One region of the Paenibacillus chungangensis genome, then DNA from elsewhere that is predicted to be linked to it. Evidence: riboswitches for the same ligand, from Rfam matches in the RefSeq annotation. Region 1 holds a riboswitch; the other holds the start of a gene.

What was found. A riboswitch is a leader RNA that binds a small molecule or an ion and turns the genes downstream of it on or off. The one in region 1 is predicted to bind cyclic di-GMP.
Region 2: another riboswitch for cyclic di-GMP. It lies ahead of ACFQ2I_RS07090 (S-layer homology domain-containing protein); the one in region 1 lies ahead of ACFQ2I_RS18835 (anti-repressor SinI family protein).

What each region holds. Positions count from the first base shown of each region.
Region 1 is NZ_JBHTJZ010000035.1:74,822-86,565, reverse strand. It holds gene ACFQ2I_RS18855 (aldolase) at 1-635, opposite strand, end outside; gene ACFQ2I_RS18850 (paeninodin family lasso peptide) at 749-898, opposite strand; gene ACFQ2I_RS18845 (asparagine synthase-related protein) at 913-2,850, opposite strand; gene ACFQ2I_RS18840 (helix-turn-helix domain-containing protein) at 3,194-3,529, shown strand; gene ACFQ2I_RS18835 (anti-repressor SinI family protein) at 3,541-3,702, opposite strand; cyclic di-GMP riboswitch class II at 3,718-3,802, opposite strand; gene galE (UDP-glucose 4-epimerase GalE) at 3,941-4,981, opposite strand; gene ACFQ2I_RS18825 (glycosyltransferase family 2 protein) at 5,098-6,153, opposite strand; gene ACFQ2I_RS18820 (right-handed parallel beta-helix repeat-containing protein) at 6,232-8,550, opposite strand; gene ACFQ2I_RS18815 (lipopolysaccharide biosynthesis protein) at 8,634-10,199, opposite strand; gene ACFQ2I_RS18810 (acyltransferase) at 10,209-10,766, opposite strand; gene ACFQ2I_RS18805 (glycoside hydrolase family 88 protein) at 10,799-11,744, opposite strand, start outside.
Region 2 is NZ_JBHTJZ010000007.1:70,605-82,348, reverse strand. It holds gene ACFQ2I_RS07115 (UvrD-helicase domain-containing protein) at 1-2,998, shown strand, start outside; gene ACFQ2I_RS07110 (M50 family metallopeptidase) at 3,291-3,971, opposite strand; gene ACFQ2I_RS07105 (sensor histidine kinase) at 4,195-4,791, shown strand; gene ACFQ2I_RS07100 (response regulator) at 4,788-5,909, shown strand; gene ACFQ2I_RS07095 (multicopper oxidase family protein) at 5,910-7,508, opposite strand; cyclic di-GMP riboswitch class I at 7,742-7,834, shown strand; gene ACFQ2I_RS07090 (S-layer homology domain-containing protein) at 7,902-9,935, shown strand; gene ACFQ2I_RS07085 (RHS repeat-associated core domain-containing protein) at 9,928-11,744, shown strand, end outside.

The DNA of each region.
Region 1 (11,744 bases):
AACGGCACCGCGAATTTGCGTTCCCGTTCGAATAGCGGCTTCAATCCCTCCGCGCTTCTGCCCAGCATATCGATCGTCTCTTGCCATAGCTTTTGCTGCGGGTAAGCCGGCATAGCCTGCGGCATGCCTTCCGCATTGGTGGTGACGGCGATCAGATCATCGCTAAGCAAAGGGTTCCCTTGCTGGATAAGCACCGAAGATAGTGTCGTCTTGCCTGCTCCGGAATGCCCCACAATAGCGTACGCTCTGCCGTTAATCGCAACGGCGCTTCCATGAAGCGGCAATATGCGCTTCTGCAATAGCGTGATGCCCATGCATGTCCCCAACAGATAGAGCCGAATTTTGTCCATGTCTGCGCCATGGAATGGCGATACGAGAATACACTCTCCTGCTTTCATGCCGAAGATTGCCGTATCCGGCACACGTATAAGGACCGTATCTTCATAGATGGCAACGTATTGACTGCTCCGATTAGCAAGCTGCCAGAGGGGAAGCAGTTGATCGAATACAATAGATACTGATCCGTGCATATGCATGATGCCCTCTTCCAGTAGTGGAAGCTCCGGCATCGGTATTTCACTGTCGATCCTTAATCCGAAGGAATAATACGGCCTTAATCCGTTGGACACAGTCATGGCTTCCACTCCAATGCTTATTGCTGATTTGGATAGGGGGAGCGCCCTTATAGACTGCTATAAGGGCGCCCGACTTCTAAGTATCGGTGAGAAGAAAGAAATGCGCGGCGATACTAGCTGTAGTTGACGACATCGTCTTCATGAGCGTCCGGATCCGGTTGGAACTCGTCAGGCGTTCTAATACCGGGACCAGCCATTGTCATATGAACGTCCAGTACTTCCAACTGAGGTTGCTTCCACGCTTTCTTTGCTTGTGTATGCATAAGATCACCTCCTTTCATGCGTGATTGGCCAGAAATCTGTGAAAAATGTAGCTTCGCATCAGCAGCCGGAATTCCGTGCCGAATATATGATCCGGACGGGGATCGTGCCTGATCGCTTCTAACGAACGAGTAAGCTCGCTTGTGTTCACATAAGGCGACATTCTATCGTCTTGAACCGCCTGCTCCAGCTTTTCCATGACCTCCCGCCAGATTGGCAATATGCGGTGCAGCCCGTCAGCTCCCTGAATTCCTCTGAACTTCTGATTAAGCCGGACATGATCAGGCAAGTAGTCAAGCGTGGATCTCCTGATCAGCGATCGACCATAGCCGTTCTGCACGAATTGATCCTGCGGGACGGACAAGCAGAAGCGGATAACCCGCAGATCGTTCGTCGCGTCGCGATCCCATAAGGAATGACGCAGTGATTGCTTGCAGCCAACCGATCCCGTCGTCGTCCAATAATACAGCTTCTCGAACTGCTTCCGGCGTACATCATAGACATTTTGCCCGGATTGTCCCCAGAAATCGTAGCCGTGCTGCTGAAGCCGTTCGTATACGTTCGTTCGCCGGGCGAATTCGGGATTGATCAGCTTCGGCATAGCTTGGTCCTGCTTGCGGGACAACCACTTGTCGACCAATGGGAATGCCTTCTTCCCGATGGAGTGATAAAGCCTCGCCCTGTTCGCATTCATGTTCGCGCTATATTGTCTGATCTCATGGGCCAGCCGCATCCATCGGAATTGGCGCAGCAATCGTGCCTGATAATCCAGCGCAGGCCCCCAGGAGATCGTCCAGTTGCCTCTGCTTCCGGACAGCAGCGTTCCGACGTTACTCGCTGCAGCTTGCTCATAGATGCCTTTCACCCAATAGGAATTCTCGTAGAACTTGTAGGGCGTCTCTATCATCTCCAGCATATCGTCCACTTCCGACAACGGATTCTTCTCGGCGAAGCTGAAGTATTGATCGTGAATATTACCGACATGCTGCACAGTTGCTTGAATATACTCTCTTTCGTTCGCTACCCGGCTCCGCGGCGTCCAGTCCTGAAATTCGTCAAGCGGCACATAGCTGAACGTATGAAGCCGCTTCTCCTGATTCCTCAGCTCCTTCGCCGCGAAGCTGACGACGGAACCGGAATCCAGACCGCCGCTTAACTTGGCCCCGACTTCCTTATAAGTGCGCAGCTTGGAAGCAATCGCTGTGCTGAATACGTCACGGAACGCTTCTTCGTATTCTTCGTTGCTGCCCAGACGCAGCCTCTCATCGGACACGATCGTGCAGTATCGGTTGAAGCGCAGCTCTCCTTCTCTAATTGTGAAGCTGTGAGCTGGCGGAATCTGTCCGATTCGCTCGTACACTGTCGCATGGACGTCCACGGCCTCCGTCGAGATGGGAATCGCCAGAAATTCCGATATCCATTGCTCATTCAATCTGCGGTCCACTTCAGGAAGCGCCAGCAAAGGCTTGATCGCCGTGCAGAATGCGTAATAAGACGAAGTCCTGGTGACATACAGCGTGCGGTTACCGGAGAAGTCTCTTGCGCCGAACAGCGATGCCGCGCGGCTGTCCCAGATCATGAAGGCGAAGTCGCCGATCAAGTGCTCAGGCGACTTCTCGCCCCACTTCTCGTAAGCCAGCATAATGAGCTTGCTGTCGCTCATCCCTTGTCGGTCCATAGCGGGGACGGCGAGCTTACCGAACAATTCCTCGCGGTTATCAATAATGGCATCTGCCGTTATGGCAAGCCCTCTCTCGCGATCGTAAGCGGGCAGCACTTCACTTAGCGACTCCGGCGTAATCCATTGTCCGTGACAGCCAAGGAAGATGTCGTCTCCCTGCCAAGTATGACGATAATCGGCCCGGTATCGCTTCAGCTCTTCCATGATCGTGTAACCATGAGCAAGCTCATGAGATGCCTGGTTCAAGCTCAAAACAGCTGTAATGGCGCTCATGTAATCCTCCTGAGTGTTCGCGTTAATGAACATTTCTCGGCCGATGCGCTTCATGGTGTAAACCCTTTGTAAATCGGGGCTCTTCCCGTTTAAGCAGCTGCTCGGCCGTTCGTTTTATTCTATCATTTCGTTCGATGTTGTTCTTAATAAAGAACTACGTCTTAATTTACCACCTCTCTACTCCGTTGTCAACCTATTACGGACTACTTTTCTGAATGAATTTTAACCTGCTGCAAATAGGCGGATGAATGGCGATAATGCTTCTTTTTCACTTTCGCATTGTAATAATATTCGTTATAATGAAGAAAACACATGCATCCATGCATAAACGGAGGAGTCAGCCATGATCGGACAACATATACAAGACTTGCGAAAACGAAGGGGACTGTCGTTGACAGAATTGTCATTGCGGGCAGGCGTTGCGAAGTCTTACCTGAGTTCTATTGAAAGGGGAATTCAAAAAAACCCTTCCATTCAATTTCTGGAGAAGATTGGGGAAGTGTTAAACGTATCCGTAGAAGATATTATTAATTTCGGAAACATTGACCAATCAGCCGCTCTGCTTGACAAAGAGTGGGAAGAACTGGTCAAGGAAGCCATGAATTCCGGTGTAAGCAAAGAGCAATTCAAAGACTTCCTGGAATATAACAAATGGAAGCTTCATCAAGAACAAGAGTAGCGCTGTATAGTTTATACAGCGCTTTCCTCCAATCGATTGCGCTTTTCTTCCGTCAGAATGGACAGCGCATTTCGTATCTGGTCCTTGGTCAGCCCTTTTGATCGCGCTAAGAGTATTAACTCCACCCATTCCATATCCAACTGCTGCTGGTTGTCCGAATATATGGCAGTCATTCCCTCTCGTCCCCCGTTCCATTGGGGCGGTTGCACCACTGACTCCATGCGTTGTAAGGTGCCCAGATACTAAACGCACTTCCACGTCTCCCATTCATTTTTTTCAACACCACTTCCCCTATGATAGACCATCCTGAGTAAATATGTTGTCGCTTTATGTCCACAAAACGGCAGAAATTAATTCTAATTTTGTCGAAAATGATTCTTTATTCTTATGCGCGTTCACATCTAGATAGCACTATAGCCTCTCCGCCAATGCAATAGCTCGGTTCCGATAGCCGTCCGGATTCGCAGATTGCCAACGCCAGGAATCTCTGCACATGTCATGAATATCCCGCTCCGCCTTCCAATTTAGTTCACGCTCAGCCTTGCCTGCATCCGAATAGCATTCGCCGCAATCGCCTTCCCTTCTGCCTGTGATGACATAAGGAATAGGTCTGCCCGAAGCTTGCCTGTAAGCTGCGATCATCTCCAGCACGCTATACCCCTGTCCTGTTCCTAAGTTATAACAATGAAGTCCTTGCAGCTCTGTCAGCTTGTGCAGCGCCTTCAAGTGACCTGCGGCAAGATCGACGACATGAATATAATCTCTTACACCTGTCCCATCCTTCGTATCGTAATCGTCTCCGTATACAGATACTTCCTTCAGCTTTCCTACCGCAACTTGTGCGATATAAGGAATAAGATTATTCGGTAGCCCTTCCGGATCTTCACCAATGCGTCCGCTCTTATGCGCGCCTACCGGATTGAAGTATCGCAGAACGGCTATTCGCCAAGCCGAATTCGCCGCAACCATATCTCCCAGCATCTGCTCGATCATCAGCTTCGTACGTCCATAAGGATTAATAGCGCTCAGCGGAGCATGCTCCGTTATCGGCACCTCATCCGGCATGCCATATACAGTGGCCGATGAACTGAATATAAGCCGGTACACTCGGTATTCATCCATCACTTCACAGAGGGTAATCGTGCTGATCATATTCTGATGATAATATTTGAGCGGCACCTGGACCGACTCCCCTACCGCTTTCACTCCTGCGAAATGAATAACCGCTTCAATGGAATGCTCCTCGAATATGCTTCTCAAGCGTTGTTTATCTGTCAAATCCATAATATGGATTGGAAAAGTCCGGCCAGTAATTTCTGCCACACGCACAAGCGCCTCGTAATGACTGTTGGACAAATTGTCCACAACAACAATATCGTGGCCGGCTTCCAGCAATTCGACACAAGTATGGCTTCCAATATAACCCGCTCCACCAGTAACTAATATTGCCATTTCTCTACCTCATTCCTTTGTCGTTCTTTATATAGAACATTGTAACACAGAATTTAACTGTTGTCTTTTATAACGAACATTTTAACAAGTTAAAAATGCCTTCTAGCCACATCACTCTAAACAAGTAGTAAAGACGCGGCCTTCTGCATGAGCTTGCGCGCCATGCTTCTGTGATAAAGCTTACGGCCGAGCTTATGCAAATACCGAACATCACAAGCGTGAACGGCAGCCAGATAGTCCGCCTCGAAGTGACGAATCACCCCTTCATTGCACAACGCCTCCCGTATGCTTTCATGCTGGCAGTGGCGAACAATCTCTTCTTCCATTGCTTTAACACTATATGCGCTTCTCATCACATTCAGCAGGCAGGTCTGCAACGTATTCAGCAGCATGATGCTGACGCCGTCCATCATCAGTTGGCGATTGTCGCAGTAATATTCTTCAATCACTTGCTTCTGAATGCGATAACCGCTTACGATATCATGGAACAGATATGGCATATATCGTTCCGTGAATCCTCCTGTGCGATAATAATATAGCGCTTCGGGAATAACGAGCACAGACTTCGCCTTCAGGAACATCTCCAGATTGTAATAGAGATCATCGCCAAAAAAGTGAATATCGCGCAAGTAGTTTCCGCTGGAGAACAGCATCTCGCGCTTGTACAACTTGCCGAACAGATTGGGCGGGAACGGATGGCCTTGAAGGAAGGCTGGCACCAGACTGGATCTGATTTCATCTTCCAAATAGAGCTTTCGTGTTTGGAAGTACTCGCTCCTGTTCAATCTGTGCGGTCCCCTATAATGAAATGCACGGAAGTTATTGCTGACTGTAATATCACTTTTCGCGCAGACAGCATTGGCATACAGCATCTGAATCATATAAGGGGATATCCAGTCGTCCGCATCCACAAACATGACATAAGGCGATTGAGCGGCCTTCACCCCTTTATCTCTTGCCTTGATGCTGCCCTCTCTATTCGTATGCAGCAGCGTAATGCGAGCATCTTTTTTTTTGAAATACTCGCATATGGTCGAGCTATCATCAGTCGAACCGTCATTTATAAGAATGACCTCGATATCCGCATAGCTGCTATTCACAATCGACTTTAAGCAGCAATTCAACTTTTCGCCAGGATTATAAATCGGTACAATCACACTTACCTGACTCATTTTGCCACCTCAAACTTTTCATTTGTCATCTTCTATGTATTCACCCTTGATATGACATATACCAAGGGTGATCTAAGCTTAATTTTCCAATTCGACGTTATTCAGAAGCTTGAGATAAGGATCTGAACCGGAAACCGTCGTAGCTTTAAGCACCAAGGAAGCTAAAGTGAGGGAATTCTCTTTATTGAGCCAGTATGCGTTTACTTTGGAGCGTTCTAAAAAACTATTCAGCACTACCGCTTTATTATCCGTATTCCCTTTTCCAATAGCTGCATCAAGGAAGGCGCTTCCGATAATTAAAGAATTGCCGTTTAGCTGGACACCTACATTCACGAATTTGCTGTTACGAATATCAATCTGTCGAGTGAAATTCGCACTGTCCAGACCGAGTTCCACGTCTTTGCCCCCGAATACCCCGGTTTTCATTCTCATAAATTCGCTGGAGCTGACACTGCTGGCTTCGAATCTTACAGCCCCTTCTATCAAGGTCAGTCCTTCAATGACATTCGGCCTACCTGCGTACTTGGCGGGAACCATGATCTGCATATCGTAGTTTTTTACTGTGATGTTCTTCATGACAATTCCCGAGGTCAATATATTGAAATTAGGCTGAAGGCTGCTGTCCTCTCTCCAATCCCGCTCCAATAAAATATGGTTCAAGTAACATCTACCGTAATTGTATCTGCTGACATTGAAGTTTCCTTCACCTGCATCCTCAGGCATTACTGGTGGACCGCCAGGCGACTCCGACACTTGGAAGCTGTTCGAAGTGATATTGACGGTATAGTATAACTTATCCACACTTATTCCGCCGGGAAGTCGGCCCACCCACTCCTCGAACACCAGCTTGGCGCCGTTGCCCATTCCGTGAGCGGAAGGCAAAGTGAATACGCCAGTTCCAACATTGACGGCAGGCGTTCCGAAGTAGCCATATATGGCCGAGCCTGAGAACGAAGCGTCTTTCATCTTCACATTTTGTACGACAGCACCTTTCGTATTAGCCAGCTTCAATGTGCCTCCTTGGAACAAAGCCCCGTCTACTACGCTGTCTCCTTCGACGACAAGCAGACTTCCAATGAACGTGTTATCGATGAACTTGACGGATTGCTGCGTAGAATGCGATATAATACCGCCGACATTCCAGCCCTTGAACGTGTTCCCTTGCAGCATAATATAATTGCCATCTGCATTGACGAAGTGTCCTCTTACATTGTTGTAAATATAATTGTCCTGAATGGCGATGCGATAATTCAACTCCAAGCCGTCCGGTTGATCCGGCGTCTGGTATGGGATATTGGATTCGCCAACCATGGATTCGATATCAATTCCGAACATAGGCGGCGTACCATTCCGGAAGTCTGTCGTTACGCCGTCATCTTCATAACCGATGTCGTGTATCTTGTTTCGCAGAATGTGAACATCGTTAGTTGAGCAGATCGAGATGCCTTGTCTACGACAATGGTGAATCAGACAATCGTTAATCTGTAAGTTTCCACCCATCTGCTCCTGCGTGTATAAAGAAGGATCACTGTAATACTGCTCCCAATTCGTAAAGATTCCATCGCCAGTACAGTTAGAAATGTCAACATTTTCAATCTGAATGCGATTGCCTCCGTATATCCCTACGCCATGTCCTCCCTCATGCGTGTAATACATGTTGTCGACCTTCGCTTTAATAGATGCTATCTCTGCGTTCGTCAACGGACTGGACAATTGAATAGCGAATACCATTTTATTGTTCAAGTTGATATCATCAAGGAACCATCCTCTGCCCGTAGGGGCTCCGGGAGCGAATAATCCGTTCGTTCGATAGCCGGCTAGAGTGAAGCGTGAAACCCTGTCGCGATATTGATAGAACTGGTAGCCGGCAGCGTCCACACCATCAATCTCCCATAACCGGAAATGCGATAACAGACCCGGATTGGCGTAACGATCAATGACTTCGCTACGAATCCAGTTTGGATTGTTATTCAATGAGCCGTCGGGGTTAACGCCTCCTCTCATGAAAGCTACTCGCATTTCATATTGATGCGCTTTCTTATCGCCGATAATTTTCCCTCCGGAAAGCTTAACATTGTGAACACCCTTCATATAGATCATATTGTAATTGGGTGATGTGTTGCCTTGAAGGTGTATTTCGGCGTCGGGAGACAATTGAAAGTGGATTCCGCTTTGCATGACAATTCCGGCAGATCTGCTAATATCGCTTGTATCCAGATCAATTAAATACGTGCCTCCCGGCAGCACAATATGATTATATCCTTGCGCTTTTGCCCACAGCAGGGCGTTGTTGATTCCCAATCTTGTCGCTTGCGGCGCAGTACCGTCATTCTTAATTCCGAATTTATTGAGATCTATTATATAAGTGGCATGCTGATCGAAATTTGGAAGCTGCATATCATTCACCTCCGTTTTTCTATCAGTTTATGTAGCTTGTCTTTCGGAGGTTACTTATTTCCGCTGAATACCCCTTCCCGCATTTAAGACTGGTCGGAGACCACGTTTTTTTTTGAAGCGGATTTGAGAGAAACCAGCTTACCTAACATCGTTTTGGCAATATTAAACAAATACTTGAACTCTTCAGATCGATAAAACATACAAATAAATATTAAATTAATAGAAACCGCTGCTACTACCGCTTTGACGATGAGCCAAAGAAAACTGTCATCAGGCAAAGCTAACAAATGCAATACCATATTCACTAAAAATGCAGTCATGAGCGCTATTCCCGTATAATAGCCGTATTTTGCAAAATAAATCAGCAATGATCTTTGAAAAACATTCTTGTACACGAGATAGGGGATGAACCAGAATGGTACGAGTAAAGAACTGATAAGCGTTCCTAGGAAAATCCCCACAATGCCCATTGTATAAACAAATAGGATGGAAATTGATAAATTGATAGCAGCTTGAATAACAGGAGCGAATCGGTCTTCGTGAAAAATTCCCGAAGTAGTTTTAATTGTCGTAATTGTGTTCCGCATGCCTCTTTCGTAAAAAGTGATCACAAGCAGTAATAATACCCACTTGTCCATCACAAATTGATTACCAATCCACACCTTAATTAGCGGCTCTACAAATAGATACAGCATTATCGCAAGGAAAGCATAAAGCAAAAAATTTACCAACATCGATACTTGAAAAATACTATACACTTTTTCCCTTGATTCTTGGGCAACCAAATTCCCAATACTATGATACAGATTTGAGAAAATCTGATTGGAAAAATTTCTGCATAGTTCGATGAGTAATTTATAATTTGAATATAATCCTACTGCGACAACACTAATGAACGATGATATAAGCACACTGTCAACGCCAAAAATGAAATAATTTCCAATGTTTTGGAGCAAGATTGCTTTCATGTTTTTTATAAATTGCGCTTTCGTTGCATCATCTAGTTTGTAATTCGTCCCTTCATTTAAAAAGGGATATTTGCGATCAACCAATCGAGCAAGAATATATGACGTAGCTAAAGAAATAGCGGCTTCTGCAATCAAGTATAATATGTAGTTTTCCGTATAATGCAATATTGCAAGTCTGATTCCGGTCGACAATACAGCGGAAATCGTAAAGCCAAGAGTAATCACATAGTTCTTTTGGTTAACGTTCAGAAAAGAATGCTTATAGACAAACAGATAAGGAAGTGCAGTATGCATTAGAAAAATCAAATAAATCATGTGCAAATGATCCACACTGGTGTCTTTTACAAACAGATGAAGAAAAGGCATTAGCGCCAAGCCTATGAGAAGAATCACGGCGGCAATAATCCAATAAGCTTTCCTATACAAATTCATCAATGCGATGATCCGCGGCCTGTCATCTTTTGCAACGGGCTTATACAAGCTGTAAATAATGCTGGAGCCAATTCCGGATTCGGCTATCGCTAGCATAGCTAGAATACTTGTAAACAAAGCATTAATCCCAAGATATTCAATACCGAGTATATGGATAAACACAGTTCGTGTCAGGAAGCTAAGTCCGGCTATAATAATCTGGTTTCCCAAGCCTGCAGTAATATTGAGCAACGAACTCTTTACTCTCATGGTTAACTCCTATCTAACAAAACCTGATTTGCCTAACAGCTCCCTCATCATCGTTTCACGCTTTTGAGCTGATATTCGCCCCGACAACGTATAAGATTCGTCATAACATTTACTGCTATCCATTAATTGTTGAAGTTTACTCTTCTGTTCAGTTACGCTTCTGATTGGAATGGCTGGTATTCCGCTCACCACCATTTCTGACTCCACCGTTTTGGTAACCACACTCCCTGCGGCGACGATGGCTCCCTTGCCGATTGTTACTCCAGGCATAATGATTGCTCGAGCGCCTATAAAGACATCATCTTCGATAATGACGGTACCTATTCTTGTGTAGCCGATCAAACTCTTGCTGCTTGTATCGTGCGTAAGAATATAAGCTTCCGGCGCAATTGTAACGCGATTACCTATTTCAATTAACCAGCAATGGGAATAATCGAATATAACTCCTGGCTGAATGGAGCAGTCTCTACCGATCTTCATCCCTAGCTTAACGTAATCCTCCAGCCAAATTTCTTCCAGCAACACTTTTCTTGCACGGGCGCGAATAAAATGAAAAATACGTTTCATTCCTACACCGCCTTTTTCGAATGCTTAATTACTTACATCTTATCTTCCATGCACAAGCGAATAGCAAAGCCCTGCGTAAACGGAAGAATGGAGAAGTGCGTGGAATAAACGCCGATATCCTTCGTATCTCCCTGCGAGAAATCGATCACTCCGTTGCGCCTGGTTACTCCCATCAGATAGACGGAAGCGCGCTCTGCTCCCTCTACACAGACTTCAGCAATGTCCCCGATACGACCCGCTTGCGTCAAGAACCAGCCCAATATCGCCGTCGCGGAAGAATCCGGCCGCGACTCCGCTCTGTTCACCGACCAATTCCAGCAGCCGGAAGGCTGCTGGAAGCGCAATACTGCCTGGGCGAACCGTGTCATCATCCCCTCCAGCTGCTTCTTCTCTTCCATATGGTCGGGAAGTTCATTCCATGCGTCGGCAAGGCCGATTGCGAACCACCCTAGCCCGCGCCCCCATCCGTACAGTCCTGCCGGCATGCCATCCTCCAGATGATAAGCATGGCTCGGTATGTACTGTTTATCTAGCATGCCGAACCTCTCATAGTGCTCCAACTGCTTTAACGCCAGCTGTATACATTCCGAATGCTTGAACTGAACGCCATAAGCTACAAGAAATGGGCAAATAAATCCGATCGTATCCACATAGCGATAGTCTTTCATCGCTTTACGATATTGTACAGTGCCATCCGAACCTATGTGATCGCGGATGAGATGCCATATCTCATCGAGTGCCGGCTTGCAGCGATAAGCGTAGCTTTTGCCCAGCTTCAATATGGCGTATGCCAGAATACCAGCGTCTACCTGCTTAGGAGACTCCCTCCATTGCCCTTCTTCCGTGAACTTGTCGCTTATATATTGCTCGATCACTGCTTTATGCCCTCTGTCGTACTCGCTGCTAGCTGAGCTTGCAAGCCCGAGCAGCAGTGCGGCTTCCTGCCAATGCTGAATCGTTCGGCTCGCATACTGTCCG
Region 2 (11,744 bases), on a different contig from region 1:
TTATCGGAGATCATCGGGTGCTTCCATCGTTCGTGAGCGATTGTCGAAGGCGCTGGAGAATCTCGATCTTGCCTTTATCGGAACGATCCATTCGTTCTGCGGGTCGCTACTGCGCGAGCGTCCGATTGAAGCAGGCCTGGACCCTTCATTTGAAGAAATGGATGAAGAAAGCGATGCGCAATTCCGCGCGAGCTGTTGGGACGATTACATGGCTGACCTGGATGAGGAAGCACGATTCCAACTGGAGGAATTATTGGCGCTGCGCGTGGATGTGAACACCCTTCGGGACGTGTTCCACCGCGTGTCTATGTTCACGGATGTTGCACTTCCTTGCGAGGAGCGGGAGCTGCCTGATTGTGATCGCATTCGGGATACGCTGTTCCCCATGCTTGATGCCGCAGAGCCCTATATGCCAACAGTCGAGCCTGAGAAAGGCTGGGATACGGTTCAGCGACTGGTCAGGCAGACGCGTCAGAAGCTGCGGTATATCGACAAGGCGAATGATATGCATATTCTTGAGATGGCCAAGGCGTTCGACCGAAAGCTCGACGTGACGTTGAATCGATGGACATCCAAAGTGCATGCAAGCGAGATGAAGAAGCTCTTCTTCGATTGGCAGATCAACGTTTTGGCGCCATTCCTTCAGCAATGGCGTAAATATATGTATCCGAAGCTGATCGCCTTCGTGCGGCCTGCGCTTGCCCATTACGAGGCGCGCCGATATGCTGCGGGAAAGCTGAATTTCCAAGACTTGCTCATGGAAGCCGCCAAGCTTATGCGTGACAATCGTGAAGTAAGAGCGTACTTCGCCAAGCGATACCAGCGGCTGCTTGTCGATGAATTCCAGGATACCGATCCCATTCAAGCTGAGCTGATGTTTCTGCTTACTGGGAATGCTGACGCTGGTGTATTCCAGAGGAATTGGCGGGAGCTTACGCCTCGGCCGGGCTCCCTGTTCGTGGTGGGGGATCCGAAGCAGTCGATCTATCGATTCCGCAGGGCGGATATTTCCATCTATAATGAAGTGAAAGCTCGCATAGAGGCGTGCGGCGCCGTATTGCGCCTGTCGGCCAATTTCCGCTCCGTACGTTCCATCGGGGACTTCATCAATGGTCAGTTTGTCGGCAAGCTGCCGTCTTCGGAGACGGAATATCAGGCTGCATTCGTAAAGATGGAGACGCGTGCGTACCATTCCAGAGGCGGTCGCAAGACACCGCATGGCATCTACGTGCTTAACTATCCCAAGCTGCCGGGAGGCAAAGCTGCAGTCGCAGGGATCGATGCGGAGCAGATCGCAGCCTATATCTCGTGGGCGTGCAGCCATGGCAATTTGCAAATAATAGATCGTGACGGTGCAGGACGGAATGCGGTTCCAAGTGATTTTCTGATTCTGACGAAAACAAGAGAGTTCATCCACCTGTACGCAGAACAGTTGGATAGGCACGGCATTCCGGCTGATACGTCGGGCAGTACAACCGTCTACGAGGAGCTGCTGGCACTGCTGCAGCTGGCACGGTATTTAGAGGATTCCAGCGATAAACCGGCCTTGCTCGCGGTTCTTCGGGGCATGCTGTTCGGGTTGAGCGATCGGCAGTTATGGGCTTATAAGCAGGAAGGGCTCTCGTTCTCGTTATTTGACTTGCCACAGTTGGAGTCCTGCAGAGAAGAGGCCAAGGCAGTTGTTCCGGTGCTGGGCAAGCTTCAGACGTACAAGGGGTGGGTTCGCACGTTAAGCGCGGCGACTGCGTTCAGTGAGATCGTGAATGATCTCGGCATTCTACCCTACGTGTCGACGCTGCCTGCAGGCTCAGTTCGAGCGGGGACATTGGTGAAAATGTTGCAGCTCATACATGGAGATTCATTAGCGAGTGCTAGCTGGGCAGAATTATGTCGATTGATCGAGCAAATGCTTGCAGAGCGGGGAATGGAGACATCGAGCCTGTACGCTGGCGGCAACCAAGCCGTTCGAATAATGAATCTGCATAAGGCCAAGGGACTCGAAGCTCCGGTCGTGTTCCTGGCTTGTCCCTGCGGGGAGTCGGATCACGATGCGACGCAGTATATTGATCGTTCCGCAGATCCGGCGGCAGGTTACTTCACGATAAGCAGAACAATCGGCGCGTTCAAGCAGGAAGTGATCGCGCAACCTACAGGCTGGGGAGAGATGAACGAGCGAGAGCGAGCTTTCTCCAACGCTGAGAAGGATCGGCTGCTGTATGTCGCCGCCACACGTCCGAAGCAGATGCTGGTTATCAGCCTGTATCCGGATCAGCCGGCGAAGTGCCCTTGGACACCGCTCGTAGAGGGAATGGATCTGGCACGCGAGCTTGATGTGCCGGAGATGAAGCCGGAGAAGAAGACGGCGTTGACGGCAGGGCCAGATTTGCAAAATGTGGTGGAAGCGCGAAAACAGACATTGGATGCAATTGGCACGCCGACGTATGCCGTTCTATCCATTACCGGCCAGACGAAAGCTATCTGCGATCGGCCGGCATGGTCCGCGGAAGGCAAAGGCATAGCATTCGGCAACGTCGTACATCGTGCGATTGAGCGGCTGGGCAAGAGGATGGCGGAGTCATCTGAACTTGCGGATACGGTACGCTTTCTGGCGGATGAGGAAGGCTTGGCTGTGGATCATATAAGTGAAGCTGTTAACGTCATTGAGGGTATACTGGGCGGCGAGCTTTGGCAGCGCAGTCTGCACGCGCGCCGCCGGTTGTTCGAGGTGCCGATGATGCTGCACAAGAAGCCTGGCGAAGACAACGAGTTGCAATGTTATACGCGGGGCGTTATTGACTTCCTCTTCGAGGAGGAAGATGGTTGGGTCATTGTTGACTTTAAGACGGACAGTGTGACGGAAGAGACGCTGCAGTCCTTTATTGATTTCTATCGGCCGCAGGTGCAGGCTTATGCTTCGGAATGGGAGCGGACTTTCGGCTACAAGGTGAAAGAAGCCGGCTTGTATTTTACCCAATTGGGGCGGTATGAACAGATATAGAGTGTTTAATTAGAAGCGTCATTGTTTATCCACGGCGATGCGGATCGCGCTATTCCCTATTGCAACAGCAGGAACATGTACGAGACGCATCGCGACGTTTTTCGATTTTGGCGAGTTGCGAACGCAGGCCGTGTTGGGTCCTACCGACGACATAAGGAAGCTTATGCGAAGCGGATCATTCAATTTTTCGAAGAGTTAGTCGTCCAAGACAACGGGCTTGATCAGGTCAAATTACCAATGAGGGAAGCGCAAGGCGTATCAAAATGAGAGCCGCTTCGTAAAATCGGTATGTCTAGTGCTGTACCGCTCTGGAAGGTCTCGGGGCAAATAGCCGATTCAATGCGATGCGCGCACACCAAAGCGAGAAAAGAACAAACAGCAGTGACCAGATGAACGCCGGGACTGCGGTCGCTTGACTCAAGCTGGCCGCGTCGCCCGCTTCTGAGGGGGTAACGACGGACAGATACAGCAGGATGAACGGTGTGACCAACGCTTCCACCAGACACAAGAATGCGATGAGCAAATAATATCCCTTCTGCACCCATCCGGGCAGCAGCAGCACAATTCCCGTCAGCAGCACGAAGCCTGCGCTCCAGAGTATGCCGTAATCATTGCGGATAAACAATGCCAACGCGGCTGCGGCTGTGACGGCAATGACCGCAAGGCCCGACTTGACGCTCCCCCGTACATACAGCGCGAAAAGCCAAACAGCAAACAGCGAAGCCCCCGCATAACCCGCCGCTGCGATTGGAATAACTCTCCATCCCGTTTCGAACGTCGTGTACGTCACACCGCTCTGATCGGGGTACAGGTGAATCTGCATGACACTTCCTCTCAGAACCAGTGCGGCCACGGCATGGGACAACTCATGCACAAGCGTATTGACGTTGCGGAAGAAAGAAGAGAAAGGGATAAATCGGGTCAGAATCAGCACCGCCGCCAGCATGAATCCCGTTCGCAGCCATCCGAACAATTAAGCCACATCCTTTCTGCATACTGATGAGTCTAACGCTATACGTGAAGCGGTGTGTTGTCAATAAACCGCCACATGAACAGCTTTTATATTCCTGCTTCTAATTTGAAAAACGGGCGCCGTCAGGATAAATACCTGAGACGCCCGTTAACTGGTTCCAGCTTAATTTAATTAATGAATTGCACTGCTCTTAACATGCGTTCCAGCAGAAGCGAAAGCGCAGATGGATTCGGATGCGCATGAGATTGTCGATGCAATAAGCGGGCAAACCCGGAATACGTTTGTCATGATTGAAAATTTGCTGGATTGGTTTCGCAGTCAGAAGGAGGGGGTTGTTCTTCATCCGCAGTGGTGGGGACTGTCCGCCATTGCGGATGAAGCCTTCCGGATGCTGCAGATTAAGAGCGGAACGAAACGGGTGAAGGTTGATTTCGACATACATGCTGAAATCAAGATATATACGGACAGGGAAGCCGTTATGGTTATTCTCCGCAATCTATTGTCTAATGCGATCAAATTCTCCAGAGAGGGAGGCAGCGTCCTGATGAGTGCAGAAGTTGAAGACGGAATAGTCACAGTATCCATCAAAGACAACGGTGTCGGCATGTCGCCTGAACAGGTAGGGTCGCTGTTCGATCCCATGCAATTCGCCTCCACGGCAGGAACGGCGGGAGAACGGGGAACCGGATTGGGCTTGCACGTCTGTCGGCAATTTGTACGGATGAGCGGTGGACAGATATGGGCGGAAAGCACGCCACAGCAGGGAAGTATCTTCCATTTCTCGCTGCGCGGTTTCGGCATTGGAGGTGAAGGTGCATGAGGGTTGTCATCATTGACGATGATCAAGCAATGCTGACGGTTATGAAGCGGCGTCTGGCGCGCATAGAAGGAATAGAAGTAGCGGCAAGCTTGCGGCAAGTGCCGGATGCGCTGGACTATTTTCGCAACCATACTGCGGATCTTGTATTTATCGATATCGAGATTGCAGGAGATAACGGCTTGCAGCTGGCGCGGGAATTGCGAGAGCGCCATCAGGAGCTGGATATTGTGTTCGTAACATCCCACAGGGAATACGCCCTGGATGCCTTCGACGCCTATCCGCTCGATTACATGGTGAAGCCGATCTCCGCTCCTCGGTTGTCGGAGACTGTGGAGCGGGCGAAGAGAAAGCGCCAGGAACAGCCGGGGGCCGGCGGCGATGCGAATGAACCCAAGCGATTGGTCGTACAGGGGCTGGGAAGTCTGACGGTAAGCGACAGACAGGGCAACGTAGTGAAATGGATATCCAGCAAAAGCAAGGAGCTGTTTGCGTTCTTGCTCCTGAACCACGGGAAAACCGTTTCCAGGAGCCTCATTATTGAACATGTGTTTCCCGATATGCCGTTGAATAATTCAAAAACCTACCTTCACACGGCGGTTTACCAGCTTCGCAAAGCACTCTCTTCACAAGGGCTTCGAGAGATGGTCGTATCGAATCATAATCAGTACCGTCTGGAATTAGCTTCTGTGGAAGTTGACTTTATCGATTTCGAGCATAAAGTAGCGGCTCTCGGAGCTATTCATGAATCTAGCTTGGAGGATGCTTTAACCTTGGAGCAGCAGCATGCGGGTGAGCTGTTCGGGGAGCTGTCGTATGTATGGGCCATTCCGGAGCAAGAGCGATTGGGCTATCTGTATGATCATTTCGCCAAGCGATTAATCCGCATGCTCATGGACGGACAGCAGGTCGAAGCTGCGCTGCCCATTGCAAGGAAGCTGGTCCGGCGTCAAGAGCTGGATGAAGAGGCTAATCTGCTGCTCATGCAGGTGTTAGGCGAAATGAAGGATTGGAAGGCGCTGCAAACCCACTATGAACGTTTCCGCGATCTGTTACAGCGCGAGCTTGGCATCAAGCCTTCCTTCGAGCTTGCCGAACTGCTACCATTTTACAACGAATAGCTAACCATTCCCTTTCCATAATTGCAGCATTTTGCGGAAAAGCGACTTTTCCACTACGTCAAAAGGTCTCATCATCTCGTAATCTTCATGCTCCAATATATGGCAGTGCCAAACGAATCTGCCGCTGTAGGGAGCGAATTTGGCGATAACGCGAGCATACTTGCCAGGATAGACATTGACAACATCTTTCCAGCCCCTCTCATTTGGAGGAGGGGGATAACGATGCCCAGTTAGTCGGACCTCCTTCGTTTCTTCATAATGCTTCACGTCAAAGTCTTGATAGTCCAAAATTTGAAACTTGACCAGATGAATATGAATCGGGTGACCGCCTGTAGTAAGGTTATACAAGCCCCAAATTTCGATGTCTCCCAAAGCTGGTTTTTCACTGACGGGATCCTTCCACAATTTGTTGTCCAGCAGTCTTATTTTCCGGCCGTAACGGTCGTCTCTCACAATGAGGGCCAGCAATCTGTCTCTTGCAGACTGTTCTTCTTTGTAAAACGAGATATGGTTTAATCTGTTCGGGATGCTACTCCGATCAACGCCTCGCAAGGGGGATTGGACTCGGAACTGCATCACGTATCGTGTTTGCTTCTTATTGATCTCCGGGTCATCCGGAAATTCATGATAATTATCTTTGGCATCGTTGTACAGCACGATTTTTTGATTACGATAGACAGAAAAGTCAATGATGATCTCAGCGCGTTCAGCCGGAGCGAGCACAATGGTCTGCATCGGTACAGGATGATTAAGTAGTCCTGCGTCCGTTGCAATTTGATTCATCCATTCGTAAGTGCCAAGCCGCAATTTATAATATCTGGCGTTGGAACCATTAATGAACCGCAACCTGTACTTCCGAGGCTCTACTTCCAAGTACGGCCAGACCTTGCCATTGACGAGGATGGTGTCGCCCATGAATTTTGAAAGGATTGACGGATTCCTATGTTCAGGATTATCGATAGGGTCAGCAGGAGCAGAGGGATAATAAAGGGAGCCGTCTTGTTGAAAACAGCGGTCCTGAATCATTAAAGGAATATCGTATCGTTCCTTGGGCAAGTTGAGAGAGCGTTCGTTGCGGTCATGGATCATGTAATAGCCGGCTAGTCCGGCATAGATATTCAATCTGGTAATGCCGATCGCGTGATCATGATACCAGAGCGTACATGCTTCATGCGGGTTATCGTATGCATACACCTGCTGTGTAAAAGCCGGGCCGACTTCTTGGAATCCGTTCGTAAACCAAGCATCCGGATAGCCGTCGCTATCCGCTTTTGTCACGCCTCCGTGCAAATGAACGACCGTACGAACTTCAGGCGTGTCTCCTTCTGAGCCGTGAACGGTTTTATCGATAGGCAAGAAGTGTTTGTCGGGCAGCTCATTTCTCCATTTGACTCTGATTCGCTCCCCTTTCGAAACTTCGATTACAGGTCCAGGGTATATGCCTTCGTACCCCCATACCTTAGTATCCGGCATTGAACTGTGTAGAGATTGGTGAAATTGCGACATCGTTACTTCATAATAACGGACTCCGCCTTTGGAAGAAACGGGTTTCAAAACAGGGGGAATGGGCAGTTTATCAATAAACCTGGGCAGCTTCATAAGATCCCACGCTTTCTTGAGTAATGGATGAGGGCTTGAGAATCATCTCTGTTAGAAGTATACGAGGGGGATTGACGTAAACATGCGAAATATTATCGCAAGCGGGAGAAATAGTATTGTTAGCACTTTTTTACTATTTTGTATTGTCACATTATGTATGTGCATGTATAATCTTGGGGGTAACTAGATTTATAGAACCATGCAAGATAGTTTCTGAGAACTAACCAGGTAACTTTAATAAAAGGCAAACCCGAACGAAAGTCGGGGACGCAAAGCCACGGGTCTTCCGTCATGACTAGTCATGGCCTGACAGCCGGGTTGCTTAATGCTAACGTGGTTTTTTTGTGTTCTCAAAAATAAAAAATACTAGTTTTTGGAAGGGGTAAACGGGTTATGGGAGTATGGAACAAGGCATTAAAAGGGATTGTGATCACAAGCATGCTGGGAGGATTGATGTTTTCAAACGGACAGGGGGCTTCTGCAGAGAACGCCTATACATACAAGGACGAGGTATCCTCGTTCAGCATTAACGGCAGCCCGGTGCGAATGAGCGGTGAGCACGTCGTCTGGCGGGGAAAAGGAGCAGACGGTTCCGGTCCGGGCGGGCAAATTCATTATGGCAATGTGAAAAGCGGCCTCATGGTAGCTGTTACCGATCACGGCAGGCCGGCCGATACGCCCGCAATCGGGATGAACGCACAGGGGGAAGCGATCGTCGTATGGGTGGACCGGAGGAACTACCAAGAAGGTGCGACCGATATGAACTGGGATATTTACAGCTACAACGTAACGACGAATACCGAGTCGAAAATAAACGATACGGTCGGTCAGCACAAGGCGCCGTCAATCGACGGGAACTATATCGTCTGGCAGACGAACCCGAGTTACGAAATGCATCTTTACGATATGGAGAGCGGGGCATTAACCGAACTGGGGAATGGCAGAAATCCGGTCATTGGAAACGGGCGCATCGTCTATAAAGGGGCGGAGGATGGAGATCTGTATGCATATGAGATCGCGGGCGGAAGCCATCAGAAAATTTTGGAACTCCCCTTTTCCCAATATGTAGAGCGCTTTGTTTTTAACGGCGAACAGATTCTGTGGAAGCAGAAAGATCTGGACGGCAATAGCAAGTATACGTTCATGGATCTGGGTGAAAGCAACTCGCAGCCTGTCGATCTGACCGAGCCGGCCAAGCCGGAGGCTGAATATAAACATATGAGCATTTCGAACGGGACGGCCGTCTGGCTGGAGAAATCCGGCGATGAAGTGATCATGAAAGGCGCTGATCTGAATAGCGGGGATGTCTTCAGCCTTGGCGCGACAAGACCTCGGGATTTTGTAGGATTCAACGGTAATGAGTTGACGCTTGTTCAGGACGGGAATCTAAATATCCGAACGATTATTCAGACGGAAGGCGGCTCAAGCCAACCAGCGGGCAATTCATCGAATGCGGATTCCGATCGGCAATCGGAAAGCGTCGTGATCGGACCGGACGGCGGCAAGGTAGCGGTCGGAGAATCGGCATGGCTGTCATTCGAACAAGGAACCTTCGAGGCGAAAACACGTGTAGTGCTGGAGAGCCACTCGGATAGCGATCTTGGAACGAAAGGCAAGCAGGTGAAAGGGATGACCTGGACCGGAATCGCTTGGAAGTGGACGGCGGAAACGGAGCTCATGAAGCCTGCGATGTTGACAATCGCACTGGCCTCCCCTTTAGAGACCGCCGATCTGGCTAACCGAACTGGTGTGTACAGGTATGATGAAGCTGAGGACAGATGGGTCTATGCAGGCGGAACTGTTGATGCGGCATGGCAAACCGTCGACGTTCCGGTGAAGCATCCTGGGATGTATGCTCTCTTCACCTATGAACCTTCGTTCACGGATATGAACGGCCATTGGGCGAGGCAGGAAGTGGAAGTATTAGCTGCCAGATGGATTGTGAACGGCATGGCAACCGGCAACTTCAAACCGAAGCAGTCCGTGACGCGCGCCCAGTTCGCCAAGATGCTGGTCGAGGCTGCGGGGCTTACAGAAGAGATAAGAGATGCTGGAACATTCAAGGATGTGCCGGCAGGACACTGGGCTGCTCCATGGGTCGAACAAGCGGCTGCGGCAGGGTGGATCAAAGGCTACGAAGGCGGCATGTTCAAGCCGAATGCGGAAGTCACGCGAGAAGAAATGATGGTCATGCTGGCGAATGCCGCAGGACTGAAGAGGGATGAATCCGGCAACGTAATTGCCGATTATGCCGATTCCGGCCAAGTGAGCTCTTGGGCCAGGCCATCGGTCGAGGCGGTGATCCGAAGCGGGATTGTACAAGGAGGCGGCGGCCGGATTCATCCAGGAGATACAAGTACGCGTGCGGAAGCCGCCGCGGTCATCTATAGATGGTTGACGATGAAGGGAGAGGTATTCAATGGATAAAGTTGTTAACCGCAGCCGCATATCAAGATGGGGACAAATCGGGAAGTTGCTGCTTGCTTGTCTCGTGCTCTTTACGGGACTTCCGCTGCTGCCGGACACCTTTCTTCCGAAGGCGCATGCGGAAACAACGCTGCAGATCGATCCTGTCAAGTTCAGTTCGGTGTACGGCGGACAGACAACGATTAACTTCAGCTTCGACGATCCGGACCCCAATTCCGATACGCAAGATTATCATGATACGGAGATTACGCTGGAGAGAAGCGGTTCGACTGTTGACATGCTGAGCAGTGGATCGTACAAGACGGAAGAGGCGCATTCCATTGTCTGGGACGGCAAGGTGAATGGCGTGCCGGCTGAGGAGGGCAGTTATACGATCCGGGTTACACCTACGCGCTTTGCGGATTACGGGGAATCAGGCGACGTTATCGTCGTGAATCCGGCTCCGCCGGCGCCGACCATCAAGATCGAGCCGGATACGGACAGCCAGGAGCATATGATCAATGGAATTGCAGAGATCGGTACGACGGTGGAGTTGCAGATGAAGCGCATCCGCAGAGTCGAAGACAATACGACCTACGATAAAGACCCCAAAGAAACGCTGAAGAATAACATTCAAGTGAATTCAAGGGGACCGAACGCAATACCAGTAGATGCTTCGTATTTCACAGATTTTGAAGATTTGACCGATCAATCCCCGGAACAGTATGTGGGTGAGTGGGAAGTTGAAGTGTCGCTACCTCTCTATGAAATTGCTGAAATCCAGGCGTTCGCCACACGGGAATTTGACAAGAAGCAATCGGTAGGCTCAGAAACATTGAGCGTGCTGCGTTATGAAGCGCCCGACTGGAATGTCAATTGGGCGGTTGTGGCGAGCTATTATTACAAAGTCATCGAGAAGCAAGCGATCGTAGATAGCATTGCTAAAATTGCCAAGTTTAACAATATTCCTGTCGAAGATTGCAATGATCAAGTGTGCTATGGGCCAATTGAAGCAGGGGTCAATCTGCTCATTCCGGAGCCTCAGCAAGCTGGGGAGATTACTGTAGGCGACAGCGAACTTATTCACGAAGAATTCGCAAATAAAAATAATTATCCACTTGCAGAAGCGTTCGACCCGGTCAATCTGGCGACGGGCGACTTCGTATTCCGGCATACGAACATGACCGCACAGGCGGTTATACCGCTTGATCTGACACTGACCTATCATAGCCGAAGCCGCAATGACGGTGATTTCGGCGCCGGCTGGTCCCATTCGTATGAGCGGAGGCTTGAATTCCGTGAAGACGGCGTCATCTATGCAGCATCACCGGAAGGAGCGAGCCACCGCTTCGAACCGGCCTTGGGCGGTCATTATACCGGACAAGACGGGATATACGATACGCTCACGAGAAATGCCGACGGCACCTATACGCAGCAAACGCCGCAACGGTGGTCCTACATATACCGGAGAGACGGCAAGCTATACCGAATCGTTGATCCGAACGGCAACACCGTTCAGTTGTCATATCTGGGCAGCTTGCTGACCGAGGTAAGCACGAACGGGGCCAGCCTAACATTCGACTATGGGGACGGAGGCAAAGTCTCGCGCGTCACCGACCACACCGGACGGTATGCTGCCTACGAATATGACGCCGTCAATCATAATTTGACAGCGATGGTTTTGCCCGATGGGGCAACAATCGGATACCAATACGACGACAAGCATCGGTTGATTGAAATTTTCAATCCGAACGAAACGATGTCGCTGATCAATGAATACGACGATCTGGATCGCGTCGTGAGTCAGCGGGATTTTGCAGGCGTACAGGG